DNA from 3 places in the Bifidobacterium breve DSM 20213 genome. Region 2 is predicted to be linked to each of the others. Evidence: riboswitches for the same ligand, from Rfam matches in the RefSeq annotation. Region 2 holds a riboswitch; each other region holds the start of a gene.
What was found. Region 2 has a riboswitch for thiamine pyrophosphate ahead of BBBR_RS00565 (xanthine permease). Riboswitches for the same ligand answer to the same signal wherever they lie in the genome.
Positions count from the first base shown of each region.

Region 1: it holds a riboswitch for thiamine pyrophosphate, as region 2 does, so the genes downstream of both, thiS (sulfur carrier protein ThiS) here and BBBR_RS00565 (xanthine permease) in region 2, are expected to answer to the same signal.
Region 3: it holds a riboswitch for thiamine pyrophosphate, as region 2 does, so the genes downstream of both, BBBR_RS06935 (hydroxyethylthiazole kinase) here and BBBR_RS00565 (xanthine permease) in region 2, are expected to answer to the same signal.

Region 1 is NZ_AP012324.1:788,878-794,646, forward strand. Features, by position in the region: gene argH (argininosuccinate lyase) at 88-1,560, shown strand; TPP riboswitch at 1,717-1,820, shown strand; gene thiS (sulfur carrier protein ThiS) at 1,998-2,192, shown strand; gene BBBR_RS03230 (thiazole synthase) at 2,204-3,073, shown strand; gene thiF (thiazole biosynthesis adenylyltransferase ThiF) at 3,212-4,021, shown strand; gene BBBR_RS03240 (rhodanese-like domain-containing protein) at 4,166-4,558, shown strand; gene BBBR_RS03245 (HD domain-containing protein) at 4,792-5,325, shown strand; gene BBBR_RS03250 (putative ABC transporter permease) at 5,335-5,769, shown strand, end outside.
Region 2 is NZ_AP012324.1:160,985-166,753, reverse strand. Features, by position in the region: gene BBBR_RS00580 (HAD family hydrolase) at 1-523, opposite strand, end outside; gene BBBR_RS00575 (SDR family oxidoreductase) at 636-1,406, opposite strand; partial or broken gene BBBR_RS00570 (acyl-CoA reductase) at 1,493-2,269, opposite strand; partial or broken gene BBBR_RS00565 (xanthine permease) at 2,260-2,406, opposite strand; TPP riboswitch at 2,452-2,548, opposite strand; gene BBBR_RS00560 (heat shock protein transcriptional repressor HspR) at 2,679-3,266, opposite strand; gene BBBR_RS00555 (DnaJ C-terminal domain-containing protein) at 3,457-4,470, opposite strand; gene grpE (nucleotide exchange factor GrpE) at 4,649-5,332, opposite strand; gene dnaK (molecular chaperone DnaK) at 5,332-5,769, opposite strand, start outside.
Region 3 is NZ_AP012324.1:1,576,091-1,581,859, forward strand. Features, by position in the region: gene dusB (tRNA dihydrouridine synthase DusB) at 1-815, opposite strand, end outside; gene BBBR_RS06930 (glycine--tRNA ligase) at 958-2,430, opposite strand; TPP riboswitch at 2,682-2,790, shown strand; gene BBBR_RS06935 (hydroxyethylthiazole kinase) at 2,780-3,724, shown strand; gene thiC (phosphomethylpyrimidine synthase ThiC) at 3,906-5,769, shown strand, end outside.

The sequences.
Region 1 (5,769 bases), 630 kb from region 2:
AACTTGAATCCACCGGTATGTAGCCCAACGCTGATAGTCTGACAAGCAGTCTGATTTGTTTGCAATCCATGGTTTCAAGGAGCCTTCATGACTGAGAACAACGAACATCTGGCCCTGTGGGGTGGTCGCTTTACATCCGGCCCGTCGCCGGAACTGGCCCGACTGTCCAAGTCCACGCAGTTCGACTGGCGTCTGGCCGACGACGATATCGCCGGTTCCCGTGCCCACGCCCGTGCTCTCGGCCGTGCGGGACTCCTGACTGCCGACGAGCTGCAGCGCATGGAAGATGCGCTCGACACTCTCCAGCGCCATGTGGATGACGGTTCCTTTGCTCCTATCGAAGACGATGAGGATGAGGCCACTGCCCTCGAACGTGGCTTGATCGATATTGCCGGCGATGAGCTCGGCGGCAAGTTGCGTGCCGGCCGTTCCCGCAACGACCAGATCGCTTGCCTGATTCGCATGTGGCTGCGCCGTCACTCCCGTGTGATTGCCGGATTGCTGCTTGACTTGGTTAATGCCCTGATTGAGCAGAGCGAAAAGGCCGGTCGCACCGTGATGCCGGGCCGTACGCACATGCAGCATGCCCAGCCGGTGCTGCTTGCTCACCAGCTTATGGCTCACGCTTGGCCGCTGATTCGCGACGTGCAGCGCCTGATTGATTGGGACAAGCGCATCAATGCCTCTCCGTACGGCTCCGGCGCGCTGGCCGGCAATACACTCGGCCTTGACCCGGAAGCGGTGGCTCGCGAGCTCGGCTTCTCCCGTGTGACCGACAACTCCATCGACGGCACCGCAGCCCGTGACCTGGTCGCCGAATTCGCATTCGTGGCCGCCATGACCGGCGTGGACATCTCCCGTCTGTCCGAGGAAATCATTATCTGGAACACCCAAGAGTTCGCCTTCGTCAAGCTCGATGACGGCTACTCCACCGGATCCTCCATCATGCCGCAGAAGAAGAACCCGGATATCGCCGAGCTCGCCCGTGGCAAGTCCGGCCGTCTCATTGGCGACCTGACCGGTCTGCTGGCCACTCTGAAGGGTCTGCCCACCGCCTACGCACGCGACCTGCAGGAAGACAAGGAAGCGGTGTTCGATCAGGTCGACACGCTCGAAGTGCTGCTACCCGCGTTCACCGGCATGGTCAGAACCATGCGCTTCGATGCCGACCGTTTGGAAGCTGAAGCCCCGACCGGCTTCGCCTTGGCCACTGACATCGCCGAATGGCTTGTCAAGAACGGCGTGCCATTCCGCCATGCTCACGAGCTCTCCGGCGCCTGCGTCAAGCTCGCCGAAGGCCGTGGCCAGGAACTCTGGGATCTGACCGACGAGGACTTCATCGAGACCTTCGCCGCATTCCTGCCGGCCGGAAAGGCTCCGGGCGTGCGTGAAGTGCTCTCCAGCCACGGTTCGGTCGACTCCCGCAACGGCAAGGGCGGCACCGCCTATGGTCGTGTGCGCGAGCAGATTGCCGACGCCAAGGCCAGTGTCGAAGAGCTCAAGTTGTTCCCGGCCTCCACTTCTGACGGTTCCGCGTATAAGGCCCCCGGCACGTTTTAAACTGCGCTCCCGTTGGCGGGGGCTGTCGGCGAAGCCGACTGGGGGTGGTCGCGAAGGTCTTCGTCCACATGACCACCCTCAGTCTCGCTCCGCGATCCAGCTCCCGCCAGCGGGAGCTAGGTTTTGCGTTGTCATCGCAACGGCCTACACTGAATAATCGTAACGAACGGGAGCCGTAAGGCTGAGAGGAAGTTGCCAGACTTCGACCGGGGAACTTGACGCGGGTCATGCCGCCGTAAGGAATCGTTGTTCTTGATTTGTTAGGTTTCCTGCAACAGTCTTTCATTCCGTTTGCATAATTTAGCCGTATGACGGGTCGTGGTGTAGCCAATGCATCGCGGCGGCCACACGGTCGCATGATTGGGTTCATGAATGGGCGCACCACTTAAGGTACGGTTCGTTTCGTGCACCCTTTTTTACTATTCGGAAAGGTTGTTATGCAGGTCAACGGAGAGCAAGTCAAGCTCGATACGCCGGTCAGCGTTGCCGACTATCTCGAAGCACACGGATTCCGCGCCGAACGCGTGGCCATCGAACTTAACGGTGAGATTATTCCGCGCGACAAGCGTGCCGATGCCATGCTTGACGACCAGTGCGTTATGGAAATCGTACAGTTTGTTCAGGGTGGCTGAAAGGAAGAGCTATGAGCAATATCAATCCGGTTACTGAAGCATCCGTTGAGGCGACGCCGCTGCCGCCGCAGCCCGCCGTCACCAATCCGGTCGGTACCGCTGCGCCGATTCTGCCGGTGGAAGACAAGCCGCTGAATCTGGGAGGCCACGAATTCCAGTCGCGATTCATCTTGGGCTCCGGCCGCTATGACCTGAACCTCATCAAGGCCACGGTCGAGCATGCCGGTACGCAGATCGTCACTATGGCGCTACGCCGCGCGCAGACTACCGAAAACAGCGTGCTCGACTATATTCCCGAAGGTATCACGCTGCTGCCCAACACCTCCGGCGCGCGTAACGCTGAGGAAGCCGTGCGTATTGCACGATTGGCACGCGAAGTCTGCCACACCGACTTCGTCAAAGTCGAAATCGAACACGAGACCAAATACCTCTTGCCGGACAACGCTGAAACCATCCGTGCCACTGAAATGCTGGCCAAGGAAGGCTTCGTGGTCATGCCCTATATGTTCCCGGATCCAATCGCAGCCCGTCAGCTTGAAGAAGCCGGTGCTGCCGCAGTTATGCCGCTCGGCTCGCTGATTGGTTCCAACATGGGCTTGCGCATGCGTGATTTCATCGAGATCATCATCGCCAACGCGCACGTGCCGGTTATTATCGACGCCGGCATCGGCCGCCCGAGTCAGGCTTGCGATGCCATGGAAATGGGTGCGGATGCGGTGATGGCGTACACGGCTGTGGCCTCCGCTGGAAATATTCCGTTGATGGCTGAGGCGTTCAAGCACGCCATCGATGCGGGTCGTGCGGCCTACCTGTCTGGTCTCGGCAAAGTGACCGAAGGCCAGGCTGTGCCGTCCAGCCCGACCACAGGGTATTTGCACTGATTGGGTATTGGCTCCCCTTTCTGAGGGGAGCTGGCCGTGTAGCGGACTGAGAGGAATTCGCGAGGCAGCGTTAAAACTTCCTCTCAGTTACCTGTGATGACAGCGTCCCTCCGGAGAGGACAGAAACATGGAGAAAACATGGCATTGACGGATGAACAGGTGGAGCGGTACGCGCGTCATCTGATTTTGAAGGGCGTGGGTGTCAAAGGGCAGAAGCGTCTGCTGGCTTCCAGTGTGCTGATTATCGGCGCGGGCGGGCTCGGTTCGCCGGTTGCTCTGTATCTGGCGGCAGCCGGAGTCGGTCGCATCGGACTCGTGGATGGCGATATGGTGGATTTGAGCAATCTGCAACGCCAGATTATCCACACCACTGCACGGGTGAACGAGCCCAAGGTGGAGTCAGCGGCTGCGGCCATCCGTGAACTCAACCCGGACGTGACGGTCGACACTTACTATGAGCTTGTTGATGCCAACAATATCGCCGGCCTCATCGAGGCATACGATCTGGTGATAGAGGCCACCGACAATTTCGCCGCGAAGTTCCTTATCAATGACGCTTGTGTATTGGCCAATAAACCGTATATTCATGCGGGTGTGGTCGGATTCGCAGGTCAGGTGATGACCGTCATTCCCGGTGAAGGCCCGTGCTATCGCTGTATTTTCCGCGACATGCCTGCCGCTGGCGAGATTCCGACTTGCAAGGAAGCTGGCGTCTTGGGTGCGGTGGTCGGCGTGATCGGCAGTCTGGAAGCCACTGAAGCCGTCAAGCTGATAGTTGGCGTGGGGGAGCCGTTGGTGGGCCGCATGCTCACCGTGGATGCGTTGAACATGAATATTCGACGGGTGCCATTGCCGGAGCATGTGCCGGATTGCCCGGTGTGTGGTGAGCAACCGACCATCACCGCCATTGACTCGGCCAACTATATTCAGCCGGCCTGCGCGATTTAGAGCTATATGGCTCCCTCTCTGAGGGGAGCTGTCACCGTAGGTGACTGAGGGGAGTTGCTACGGTTGAGCAAGCCTCCCCTCAGTCCGCTACGCGGACAGTTCCCCTCCAGAGGGGAGCCAAGATCAGAACGAGAGGGGAAGAACATGCCTATTGCTTTGCATAATGTGGTTGATGCCGATGAGAGCGGTGAGTGTGCGTATCGTCACATCACGCCGGAAGAATTCGCCGAGCTCGACCCGAATACGGTTACGCTGCTCGATTTGAGGGAACCGGCCGATTTCGCCGCTCACCCGGTCGAAGGTGCCATCAATGCTCCTCTTGATCCATTGGCTCATGTACTCAAAACCGTGCCCAAGGATCGAACTGTTGTGGTCTATTGCGCCCAAGGTTGGTGGAGCGAGGAAGTGGCCGAAATTCTCGCCGATCGCGGTTACGATGTGGCCAGCCTCTATGGAGGCTTTCAAGGCTATCTTGATTATCTCGAATCCCACCACGATCAACAGCTCAACAGCCGATTGGCCGCAACGTATCTCTGACCTCTCGGCGCAAGGAATTCTCGTAATAATCCCTGATTTCGAGAGATCTTTGCACTGACTCGTGCTAAGCGCAAAGATTTCTCGAACAGTTCCTATTGTCGTTCTTTTGGATGAGTGTGCACGGTAATGTGCGTGCCCTACAATCGGTCACGGTGTTACCCGATAAATACTTGAATGTTGTCGGGTAATCACATGGAATGAACCGAACCAGCCCGAACGGGAAGGACGAAACCGTGGGACGCCTGCTCACTCGAGCGCAGATTCAACGCTTGGTCGCCAAGCATGGCCGTGAAGTCATCGAACATCAGCACATGCAGATCGAACGTTGCTGCTATCAGCACGGCAATGTCACCACATTCGAGCATTCCATACGTGTGGCGTGCCTCGCCGTTTGGCTGGCGGATCGCGCACATCTCTGGTACCACGTGAATCTCAGGTCTCTGATTCGTGCGGCTCTCCTGCACGACTACTTCCTGTACGACTGGCACGACTGGGACAACGGGCAACACCGTTGGCACGGCTTCACCCATGGCCATGCGGCCTTGATGAACGCTTTGAAGGATTTTGACCTCAACGACATCGAACGCAACAGCATCGAAAACCATATGTTCCCGATGACCCCTGTGCCGCCCGCCTATATCGAAGGATACCTTGTCACGTTGTCGGATAAGCTTTCGGCCACCGCCGAAACGTTCTCGTTCGACCGGTTCAACAAGCCACATCTGCCCTCGTTGGAGGCACACATCAAACACCGCGTTGCAAGGTGATTACCGCCGATGATAATTGCGCTTGAACACTACTTCCTCTGGTTCCTGTTCTACAGCTTTGTGGGCTGGGTCTATGAATCCATCCTTGTTTCTTGCCAAGAACGTCGCTTGGTAAACCGTGGATTCCTCAACGGTCCGCTGTGCCCGATTTACGGCACCGGTGCGGTACTGGGCATTGCCGTGCTCGGCAATCTCCATAATCCAATCATCATCTTTCTGATTTCGATGGTCGGCGCCACGATTCTTGAATACACGACCTCGTGGGTTATGGAGGAGCTCTTCCACGCACGTTGGTGGGATTACTCGAATTTCCGTTTCAATGTCCAAGGGCGTGTGTGCCTTTTAGGGGCGGTGATTTTCGGTATTGCCGGTGTAGTGATTGTGCTCGGCGCCCAACCATACGTGGCACAGTTCACTGACCTGATTCCTGTGCCAATGTTGCAC
Region 2 (5,769 bases):
CGGAGCGCAGGCCGGATGAGGAATCTTCCATTACCACGCACTTGACCATGTCTTCAGGCGCGATGCCGAGTCTCTCAGCCGCGGCCAGATATGGGGCAGGGCTCGGCTTGTGCTCGTACGGATCATCGCCGCAGACGTAGCCGGCAAGCAATCCATCAGCCTGCTTCATGATGTTCTCGGCCATGCGGCGAGGCGAAGTAGTGACCAGCATGGATGGGATGTCGGCTTCCTTGAGCGAACGCAGCACGTCTTGCACACCAGGAATCCACGGCAGACGTTCGACCTCCGCCTTGAATACATAATCCTTGAGCTGCTTGTCGATTTCGGGAATGCTCAATGTGCAGCCATGCGCAATCATGACCTCCGCCACGTGTGGCACCGGAGTGCCGGAGCACTCCCAACCGAGGTCCTCGTTCCACTCGCCGCCATTGTTGTGCGCGATCTCAATCTCACCGTCATGCCAGAGCGGCTCAGAATCGATGAGAGTACCGTCCAAATCCCAGAACACGGCTTTGAGCAGCATGGTTACCTCCGTTCGCATGACCGCACGCCAATCGGCGCCTTTACTCTTGCTGCATTCCATTGCACCAACCGGATGCGACAACCATAGCGCGTCAGCACACCGCTCCGGCACTTCAGCGCATGGTCAAACCACCATCGACGTGCAGACATTGCCCGGTAATGAAGCCGGCCATGTCGGACGCCAACAACGCGACCCCTCCGGCGATGTCATCGGGACGGGCAAGGCGGCCAAGAGGCGTCATGGCAATGATTCGTTCACGAACATCCTCGGTGGTGGCTGCGCTGGATGCGGTTCCGGCCGTCAAACCTGCGGCAATGGCATTAACGGTAATGCCGAAGCCGCCCAGCTCCTGGGCCAGAGAGCGGGTCATGCCGACCAAGCCGCCTTTGGCAGTGATATACGAATGGTAGGGCACGATGGGCGAATCGACCAGATTGCTGGAGATGTTGATGATACGCCCGGAGGTCTGGGCTCGCATCAGCGGCACCACATGTGAGCACATCAGATATGCACCATGCAGGCATCCCTCGATCTGTGCGCCAAACTCATCCCAATCGCCTCCAGCAAAAGTGGAACGGCGACGCGGATCAAAGGAGAAGCGTCCGAAAGCATTATTCACTAAGATGTCCACGCCGCCGAATGAGCCGACAGCGGTACCCACCAGCTTGGAAGATTGCGATTCATCGCAAACATCCGCCTGTACAGCTATAGCCAAGCCTCCCAGTGAGTGGATGTCTTCAACAGTGCGCTGCGCGCTGGCGGCGTCATGTACGTAATTGATGACGACAGCGGCTCCGTGCGATGCCAGGCATTTCGCCACGGCCGCTCCTATGCCCTTGCCGGAACCGGTGATAATCGCTGTTCTGCCATCCAGATTCACCATTGGACGCCGTGCCATATCGCTTTGCTCTGTCATTGCCCTTGCCTTTCGCCCTGCTACCAGCCCCTGCTGCCCGCAACAGCACAGGCCTATTCCATATCCATATCGAACGAATCGCTGTACGCGTCGCTGCCGCGTTCGACATCCACCGCGCGCAACAGATCGATGAGGTTGAAGCCCCCATCATGATGCCAGCCGGATTTCGCCCGATCCATCTCACCGAGCGGACAGATGCGATTCACACCGACCGCGGCCAATATATCTGCAAGACCAAACAGTCTGGTTGAATCCACAGCGACACCGCAGCTCTGCAGCCAGCCACGGCAGGAAGTCAGTCTTCTGGCAGCGTCCAACAAATCTGGCACCGCCACCACGTTGACGGTGCGGTTCAACGGCGACATCAGCGAAGCAACATCCTCGTCGGCACCGCTACCGTCAAGTTCTCGATACAGCACCGACCATGCCGTGCTATGGCCACTGGCGAACACCGCGGCCTTCCCGCCCATCAAGGCTCTCATCTCAGTGTCGGTGCGCACCCGCTGAATGGCCACGTTCTCGGCGTCACTCAATACGGAGCGCGGATATTTGCGCCGCTGATTCTCAAGCTCGCCACCGAGCAGCTGAGCCACTTCACGAGGGGTGAGGGCTCCATTAGTCTCCACGAACACGGTCTGCGGAGCCAGGCAGCTTTGCTGGTCATATGTGGCGATGTCAACAGCCACACGATGCACGGTATCGGCATAGGTATCAGGGCGCAAAGCCTCTCGGCCAATGAACGCCAACCCGACTTTTGCTCCGTAACCTAGACAGGGCTTGGATCCGGCGACTTTGCCCGCAATCAATTTGGTAGTCTGCGAAGAACCGTAATCATGTTCGACGACAGGGCGATAGGTAAGCCAATCGCTCCTGCCACGAATACCGGATCAAGCCAAACATTGGAAACGAACACGTGCTGAAAACCCAGCAGTACGTTCTGGGCGGTCAGCTCCTTGCGTATTGACATACGCTTCCTCTCTCAACGCGCATATGGGATGCCGAGCCGAACAGAGGAGTTCAACCGTCGCATTCCCTACGCGAGTGTTAGCTCACAGGTTCGAAGGGTTCGGCACATACCGTCTCAGCCTAAAGCACCCCTTACGAATCGGTTTTCGCACGTCACCGTAACAAACCTTGACATCTCCGTCAAGAAAATTCGTGCTTCTTTCGGCAGCTGCCCGATGTGAGATAACAAACAGTTTTACGAATGGAGAAGGAATCGAAGCAACGCGGCCAGACTCACCAACCCCACAGGACCATGGACTTGAAGTCGGCGGGAGTGGAGTTGGAGTCGCCGGTGGCGCCGGCAGCGGTATCGGCGGCAGTATCGCGGCCGGGCAGTTCGCGGGTTTCGCGGCGGATGGCGTTGCGCCAGAGGCGGGCGCGGTTGGAGCGTTGTACCTCCACAATATTGCCGTCACGGCCTGCGGCGAAAACGCTCTCCTGGTCGCCGGTTTGCATGCGTTTGACTTCGCGGCGCAGTTGGCGATTCTCCTCTTCGAGGACCAAAATGCGTGCGATGCCGGAAAGATTGATGCCTTCGTCCTGGCTCAGGCGCTGAGCGCGAGTCAGGCGGGCAATGTCACGCAGGCAATAGCGGCGAGCGCCGCCATCCGTGCGCTGCGGACGAACCAAACCGAGGCGGTCGTACTGACGGAGGGTCTGGGGGTGAATGTTGGCCAACTCGGCGGTCTGGCCGACGGTGAAGATGGGCAGTTCGATGTCGAAGCCGACGTCATCGGCTCCGTCGAGATCGGCCCTGCCCATCACGAGCGCGGTTGCGCACATCGCGTACAACTGCTTCATCTGGTTGGCTAACCGCGCCATTGTTCACCTCCTGTGATTTTGAGAGCCTTCGGTTCGACTCCCGGCTCCCCTCAGAGAGGGGAGCCAAGACCACCCTCAGTCAGCCTTTGGCTGACAGCTCCCACCAGCGGGAGCCAAGATTGCGCTCATTCAGCTTCTGCCAGCGGGAGCCAAGATTGCGCTCATTCAGCTTCTGCCAGCGGAGCCCCTGTTAGTTGAGATAGTCGCCGGCTTTTTCGTCGAATTCTTTGGCGGCGTGCTTGACCGCCAGACCCGGCTTGGCAGGGACCATGATCTGCACACGGCCGATCAGGTCGCCCGGCTGGTTGCCACGCTTGACGCCCAGCCCGGCCAACTTGACCTCGGCACCGGAGCTGGAGCCCGCGGGCACCTTGAAGGTAACCAGGTTCCCGTCGATGTCCTTGGCGTCAACCTTGCCGCCGGCCACGGCCTGGCCTACGGTGACGGGCAGGTTCATGACGATGTCACGACCGCGCATCGAGAACGTGGAATCCGGATTGACGGTGACGTGCAGGTACAAATCGCCGGCCTTGCCGCCGTTGATGCCCGGCTTGCCCTTGCCGGCCAGCTTGATCTTCTGACCGTCCTTGACGCCGGCGGGCACATGAGCCTTGAACTTCTTGCCATCCACGGACAGGGACACGGTCGCACCCTTGACCGCCTGACGAAGGGTCAAGCTGATCTTGGAGTTGCGGTCCTCGCCGTTTTCGGGGCGCGGGGCTTCCTCATAGCCGTAGCCACCGGCGTTACCGTATGCCTGCTGGCCGTAGCCGCCAGCACCCTGCCCCGCGGCTCCACCGAACATCGAGAAGATGTCGTTGAGATTGGGGTTGCCGCCGCCCGAAGTGGAGAAGCGGATACGCGAACCGTTGCCACCGGCACCCTGGCCAAACATGGAGCCGAAGATGTCGGAGAAGCCGGAAGCGTCGAAGCCGCCGGCACCGGAACCACCGGCAAAGCGGGCGCCGCCCATACCGAACTGGCGAATCGCGTCGTACTTTTGGCGATCTTCTTTCTTGCTCAGCACGTCGTAAGCTTCGGAGATGTCCTTGAACTTCTCCTCGGCTTCCTTGGTCTTGTTGACGTCAGGGTGGTACTTGCGGGCGAGCTTGCGGTACGCCTTTTTGATGTCGTCGTCCGAAGCGTCCTTGGAGACACCAAGGACTTTGTAGAAGTCTTTACTGAGCCATTCGTTTTCAGCCATTCATGTCTCCTTTCTTGAAAAGTCTTTATGGTTGGCTCCCGCTGGCGAGAGCTGTCGAGCGAAGCGAGACTGAGGGTGGTTTATATTCAGTGTTTGACCACCCTCAGTCAGCCTTCGGCTGCCAGCTCCCGCCAGCGGGAGCCAAGATAATGTCAGCTCGTTAGCGAGCTGGCCGTTATCAGTTTTGCGGGGAGGCTACTACTACTCGGGCGGCGCGGATTACGCGGTCGCCGATACGGTAGCCGGCTTCCACCACGGTGTCGACGGTTTCCTTGTCGGCATCGGCATCCGGCTTGTGCAGGATTGCCTCATGCTTGGTGGGGTCGAAGTCCTCGCCCTTTTCGCCGAACTTCTCGACGCCGAACTTCTCGAAAGCCTTGTCGATCTTGGCAGCCACCGCCTTGAACGAATCGTCCATCTCGCTGTTCTCGCGAATGCGGTCGATGTCGTCAAGGGCCGGCAGCAGCGCGGTCAGCACGTCGATAATGCCATGCTGGCGGAAGCGCTCCTGCTCCTTCTGCGCACGATTGCGGTAGTTGATGAACTCCGCGCGTTCGCGCTGCAGGGCTTCGAGGTAGTCGGCGGCTTCCTTCTTGGCCTTGCCGAGAGGGGTGAGGGTGTCTTCAGAATCAGACTGGCCTTCGCCAGTCTTCTTTCCGGCATCCGACTTCTCTCCCTCAGCTGCGGCAGGAGCCGCGTCGGCTCCTTCATTGGAAGGAGCCTGGGCAGCCGAATCCTGCGCAGAGCCAGACTCGGCGGAGGCGTCAGCCCCTGAAGAGGCCTGAGCGGCCTGGCCGGCAGCCTCAGCATCTGAGGGATCCGGCAGGTCGTTCAGGTAGTCGTCCTTGTTGAACTCGGACATCACTTGTTGTCCTTGTCGTCATCGTCGTCCACGACCTCGGCCTCGACGGTGTCGTCGTCAGAACCGGAGGCGGAGCCAGCGGAAGCGCCGGCCGCACCGGCACCAGCCGCGGCACCTTCAGCACCCTGCTGGGCGTAGAGGACCTGGCCGATCTTCTGAGCGGAGGTCATCAGCTCACCCTGAGCGGTCTTGACCTTATCGGTGTCGTCACCCTTCAGGGCTTCCTCCAGAGCGTTCACCTTGTCGGTGACTTCCTTGACGATGTCGTCGGACAGCTTGTCCTTGTTGTCGTTGACGAGCTTCTCGGTGGAGTAAGCGAAGGCTTCAGCCTGGTTGCGGGTCTCGGCGTCTTCCTTGCGCTGCTTATCCTCAGCCTCGTGAGCCTCGGCTTCCTTGACCATGCGGTCGATCTCGTCCTTCGGCAGGCCGGAACCACC
Region 3 (5,769 bases), 850 kb from region 2:
AGCCACGGACGGCCCTGGCAGCCGCGTCCGATGGCTACGCCATCGCAGCCGGTCTCACGCACCATTTCAAGCGCGTCTTCGGCTCCCCAAATATCGCCATTGCCGAACACCGGAATATCAAGGTGTTCCTTGAGCTCTCCGATGCGGGACCAATCGGAGTGGCCGCCGTAATATTCGGCGGTGGTGCGGGCGTGTAGGGTCACCGCTTTGCAGCCTTCCTCCTGAGCGATATGTCCAGCTTCAAGGAAGGTCTCATGGTCGTGATCAATGCCGACTCGGATCTTTGCGGTTACGGGGATGCCGGCCGGCTCGCACACGGCAACCACACGCTGAATGAGTTCAGTAAAGATGTCAGTTTTCCAGGGCAAGGCCGAACCACCACCGCGGCGAGTGACTTTGGGCACCGGGCAGCCGAAGTTCAAATCCACATGGTCGGCCATGTTTTCATCGACCACGATTTTCGCGGCCTGTTCGGTGATGGAGGGATTCACACCGTAGAGCTGCAGCGAACGAATCTTCTCGCTACTGGCAAAATGGCACAGGCGCAGAGCCTTGGGGTTGCGCGCCACGAGGGCGCGTGCGGTAATCATTTCGGCCACGTAGAGACCGTCGGGACCATATTCCTCACAGATCACGCGGAATGGCCAGTTGGTCACACCCGCCATCGGCGACAGCACCACCGGAGTCGGCACGGTGATGTTGCCGAGCTGAACCGGGGCAATGTGTACCTGCGTTTCCGGGCGTGATGGAGCGTCCGTGCGCGGATCGAGGTTGTTGGTCTCGTGAGTAGCGGTGATGGTGGTTTCCATATCCATGCTCTTGCTCCCGCTGGCGGGAGCTGTCGAACCGTAGGTGAGACCGAGGGTGGTCTTCCTTGTGCAGAAAAGACCACCCTCAGTCCGGCTGTCGCCGGCCAGCTCCCGCCAGCGGGAGCCAGTCACCTTGATATATCAGGCTTTAGTACAGGCCGCCGGCTTCCTGAACGCCGGACTCAGGCCAGGCTTCGCCACCCATCTCCACGGGCTTCAGCGGCACGCGGGTGCGCTTCTCGCCGATGCGGGCGGCCACATAGTCGGCCACCTTGTCGAGAGCGACGCGATCCTGGGCCATGGTGTCACGCTCACGGATGGTCACGGCGTGGTCCTCGAGAGTATCGAAGTCCACGGTAATGCACAGCGGGGTGCCGATCTCGTCCTGACGGCGGTAGCGGCGGCCGATGGCGCCGGACTCGTCGTAGTCGATCATCCACTCGTTGAAGCGCAGGTCATCGGCCAGGTTCTGGGCCACGGTCCGCAGTTCGGGCTTCTTGCTCAGTGGCAGCACGGCGGCCTTGACCGGGGCCAGACGCGGGTCGAGGCGCAGCACGGTGCGCTTGTCGACGCCACCCTTGGTGTTCGGAGCCTCGTCCACGTCATAGGCGTCCACGAGGAAGCACATCAGGGAGCGGGTCAGGCCAGCTGCCGGCTCGATGACGTACGGGATATACTTCTCGCCGGTGGCCTGGTTGAAGTAGCACAGATCCTCGCCGGAGCGCTTGGAGTGCGCGGTCAGGTCGTAATCAGTACGGTTGGCAATGCCTTCGAGCTCGCCCCAGTCGGAGCCCTGGAAACCGAACTTGTATTCGATGTCCACGGTGCGCTTGGAGTAGTGGGAGAGCTTCTCCTTCGGATGCTCGTAGTGGCGCAGGTTCTCCGGCTTGACGCCGAGGTCGATGTACCAGCGGGTGCGGGCGTCAATCCAGTACTGGTGCCATTCCTCGTCGGTGCCGGGCTCGACGAAGAACTCCATCTCCATCTGCTCGAACTCGCGGGTGCGGAAGATGAAGTTGCCCGGAGTGATCTCGTTACGGAAGGACTTACCCATGTTGGCGATGCCGAACGGCGGCTTGGAACGGGAGGAGGTCATCACGTTCTTGAAGTCCACGAAGATGCCCTGCGCGGTCTCGGGGCGCAGGTAGTGCAGGCTGTTCTCGTCCTCGACCGGGCCGAGGTGGGTGCGCAGCATCATGTTGAAGTCACGCGGCTCGGTCCACTGGCCACGGGTGCCGCAGTTCGGGCAGACGATGTCCTTCATGCCGTTCTCCGGCATCGTGTCGCCGTGCTTCTCGGCGTAGGACTCCTCGAGCTTGTCGGCGCGGTTGCGCTTGTGGCAGTTGAGGCATTCGACAAGCGGATCGTTGAACACGCTCACGTGGCCGGAGGCCACCCACACTTCGGGAGGCAGGATGATGGAAGTGTCGACACCGACGACATCAGGACGGGTGACGACCATGGAGCGCCACCATTCGCGCTTGATATTGTCTTTGAGAGCGACGCCGAGAGGGCCGTAATCCCATGCGGAACGGGTGCCGCCGTAGATTTCGCCGGCGGGGAATACAAAGCCGCGACGTTTCGCGAGGGATACAACTTCATCGAGTTTGGACTGAGCCACAATGCACCTTCTGGTTTGAACGGTTTGGGGTCTAATAACAACCGCTTCAGAATAGCCGTATATGGTGACAGGTAGAAAGGCACTGTCGTTTTGCAAATTGCTTTCACTGAAAGCGCGTCAGTGAGAGCAATTTGCAAAAGCCTATGGAAACAATCGCTCTACTACCACGGATAATTCAGACGCGCCAGACCTGACGACACGTATCGAACAAATTCGTCAAGATAATGTCCATGTTGGCGCATAGCGTCGGCAACGTAATGCAGGGGAACTCGCATGTGGTTCGCGAGTTGAGAAAGGCCTAAGCCTGACCCTTAGAACCTGTTGGTTAAGACCATCGTAGGGAGCAGTAATGAGCAGTAGTGCATCATCGTTTACCGGTTCGTCCAGCGACTGTACCACCGGAACACCGGTTTCATCCGATTCACCGATTCGCGAGAACATCGCAGCCGCCGTGCACCGCGTACGCGAGACGACGCCGCTGGCCCAGTCGTTCACCAATTTCGTGACCATCAATCTGGTGGCCAACGCGCAGCTGGCAGCCGGCGGCACTGCGGCCATGAGCTTCCTGCCGGACGACGTGATCGAAACCGCGAAAATCGCGGGCGCCAACTACATCAATGTGGGCACGCTGCTGCCGTTCTATAAGGACGCGCTGCCTGAAATCGCGCAGCGACTCAATTATTTGGACAAGCCGTGGGTGCTCGACCCGGTGGCTGCAGGCATCGGGCGCACCCGCACCTCTATTCTTCAGGCCTTCAAGGCCGCTCCCCCTACTGTGATTCGTGCAAACGCTTCCGAAGTGATCGCGCTGGCGAATATGTGGGGGCTCAACACCGAATCCGCGGGGGACGCTTCCGAACACCGCCCCGCCGGAGTGGAATCCGTCGATGACGTGGATTCCGCAACCGGTGCGGCGGTGGCACTTGCCCGGTATCTGACCGAGCAGCACGCCAAGCATTCGTCTCACGATGCTTCCATCCCCTGTGCAGTGGCCGTGTCCGGCATCGCCGACCTGGTGACCGACGGCGAAACCGTGTACCGGCTGTCGGGCGGCAGCTCGATGATGACCAAAATCACCGGTGCAGGCTGCTCGCTGGGCGGCGTGGTCGCCACGTATCTGGCGGTGTCCGATCCGTTGACCGCTGCGTTGTCCGCGTCGCTGCTGTACAACCGCGCGGGCGAGGTGGCCGATACGACTTCGCATGGGCCGGGCTCGTTCCAGGTCGCGTTCCTTGACGCGCTGTGGAATGTGACCGCCGAGCAAGTGGCGGAATCTGAGATTTTGGTGCAGTAGTGTACTGCCCCCGCTGGCGGGGACTGCCGGCAAAGCCGGCTGGGGGCGGTTCCTGGAGTTACCATCCTCCGCCGCTTCGTGGCACCTCCCGCCAGCAGGAGGAAAACACTCGATACCACATCAACCCCAATTCACCTTTCCAATAAGACTTCCACAAGAAACAACAAAGGTAGGAATAATAATGAGTAATGAATACCCATACGCCTCCATGCGAGACAGCTTCGACCTGTCCGCGTACTTCGTGGTGGGGCCGGAGGACTGCAAAGGCCGTCCGCTGACCGACGTGGTGGATCAGGCTCTGCACGGCGGCGCAACCTTCATCCAACTGCGCGCCAAGGAGGCCGATGCCTCTGAGCTGACCGACATGGCCCGCGACATCGCGCAGATCATCGAGGACAATGAGAAGTCCGATTCCGTGGCCTTTGTGATCGACGACCGTGCCGACGTGGTGTGGCAGGCCCGCCGCAAGGGCATCAAGGTGGACGGCGTGCACATCGGCCAGACCGACATGGAGCCGCGCGAAGCCCGCGCCCTGCTCGGCGACGAGGCCATCGTGGGTCTGTCGGCTGAGACCGAAAGCCTCGTTCAGCTCATCAACGAGCTGCCCGACGGCTGCATTGACTACATTGGTGCCGGTCCTCTGCACGTCTCCACCACCAAGCCCGAGGCTTCCGTGGGCGGCAACGACGGCTCCGGCAAGACGCTGGACGCCGCCCAGATCAACACCATCTGCGTCGCCAGCGAGTTCCCGGTGGTCGTGGGCGGCGGCGTGACCGCAGCCGATATGGCCATGCTCGCCGGCACCAAGGCCGCTGGCTGGTTCGCGGTCTCCGCCATCGCGGGTGCCGAGAACCCGGAAGAGGCCGCGCGCACCATGGTCGAAGGCTGGAAGGCCGTCCGCGGCGACAAGAAGCACGGCTACGCGCCGCGCGTCGTAGCCCACACCCCCGCTGCTGATACTCAGGCTGCTCAGGAAGGGGCCGCAAAGCCTGGCTCCGAGGCCACTGAGAAGAAGTTCACCAACGCCAAGGACGCCAAGGATGCCCAGAAGCTCGCCAAGCAGCAGCGCGTGGACATCGCCGCCCGTGGTTCCAAGCAGCGCGACAAGGCGCACATCCGCAAGACCAAGTCCGTACCGTTCACCTATCAGTATGGTTCCTACGACCTGGAAGTGCCGTACACCGAAATCAAGCTGAGCGACACGCCCGGCGTGGGCCCGAACCCGCCGTTCCACGACTACAACACCGAAGGCCCCAAGTGCGACCCGAAGGAAGGTTTGAAGCCCCTGCGTCTCGACTGGATCCGCGACCGCGGCGACATCGAAGACTACGAGGGCCGCCGCCGCAACCTTGAGGATGATGGTAAGCGCGCCATCAAGCGCGGCCGCGCCACCAAGGAATGGCGTGGACGCAAGCATGAGCCGATGCGCGCCAAGGACCACCCGATCACCCAGATGTGGTACGCCCGCCACGGCATCATCACCCCGGAGATGCAGTACGTGGCCACCCGCGAGAACTGCGATGTGGAGCTCGTGCGCTCCGAGCTGGCCGCCGGCCGCGCGGTGATGCCCTGCAACATCAACCACCCCGAGGCCGAGCCGATGATTATCGGATCCGCCTTCCTGACCAAGCTCAACGCCAACATGGGCAACTCGGCCGTCACCTCCTCCATCGACGAGGAAGTGGAGAAGCTGACGTGGGCCACCAAGTGGGGCGCCGATACCGTGATGGACCTGTCCACCGGTAACGACATCCACACCACCCGTGAGTGGATTCTGCGCAACTCCCCCGTGCCGATCGGCACCGTGCCGATGTACCAGGCCCTCGAAAAGGTCGAGGATGATGCCTCCAAGCTGAGCTGGGAGCTGTTCCGCGACACCGTGATCGAACAGTGCGAGCAGGGTGTGGATTACATGACCATCCACGCCGGTGTGCTGCTGCGTTACGTGCCGCTGACCGCCAACCGCGTGACCGGCATCGTCTCCCGCGGTGGCTCCATCATGGCCGACTGGTGCCTGCGCCACCACCAGGAGAGCTTCCTGTACA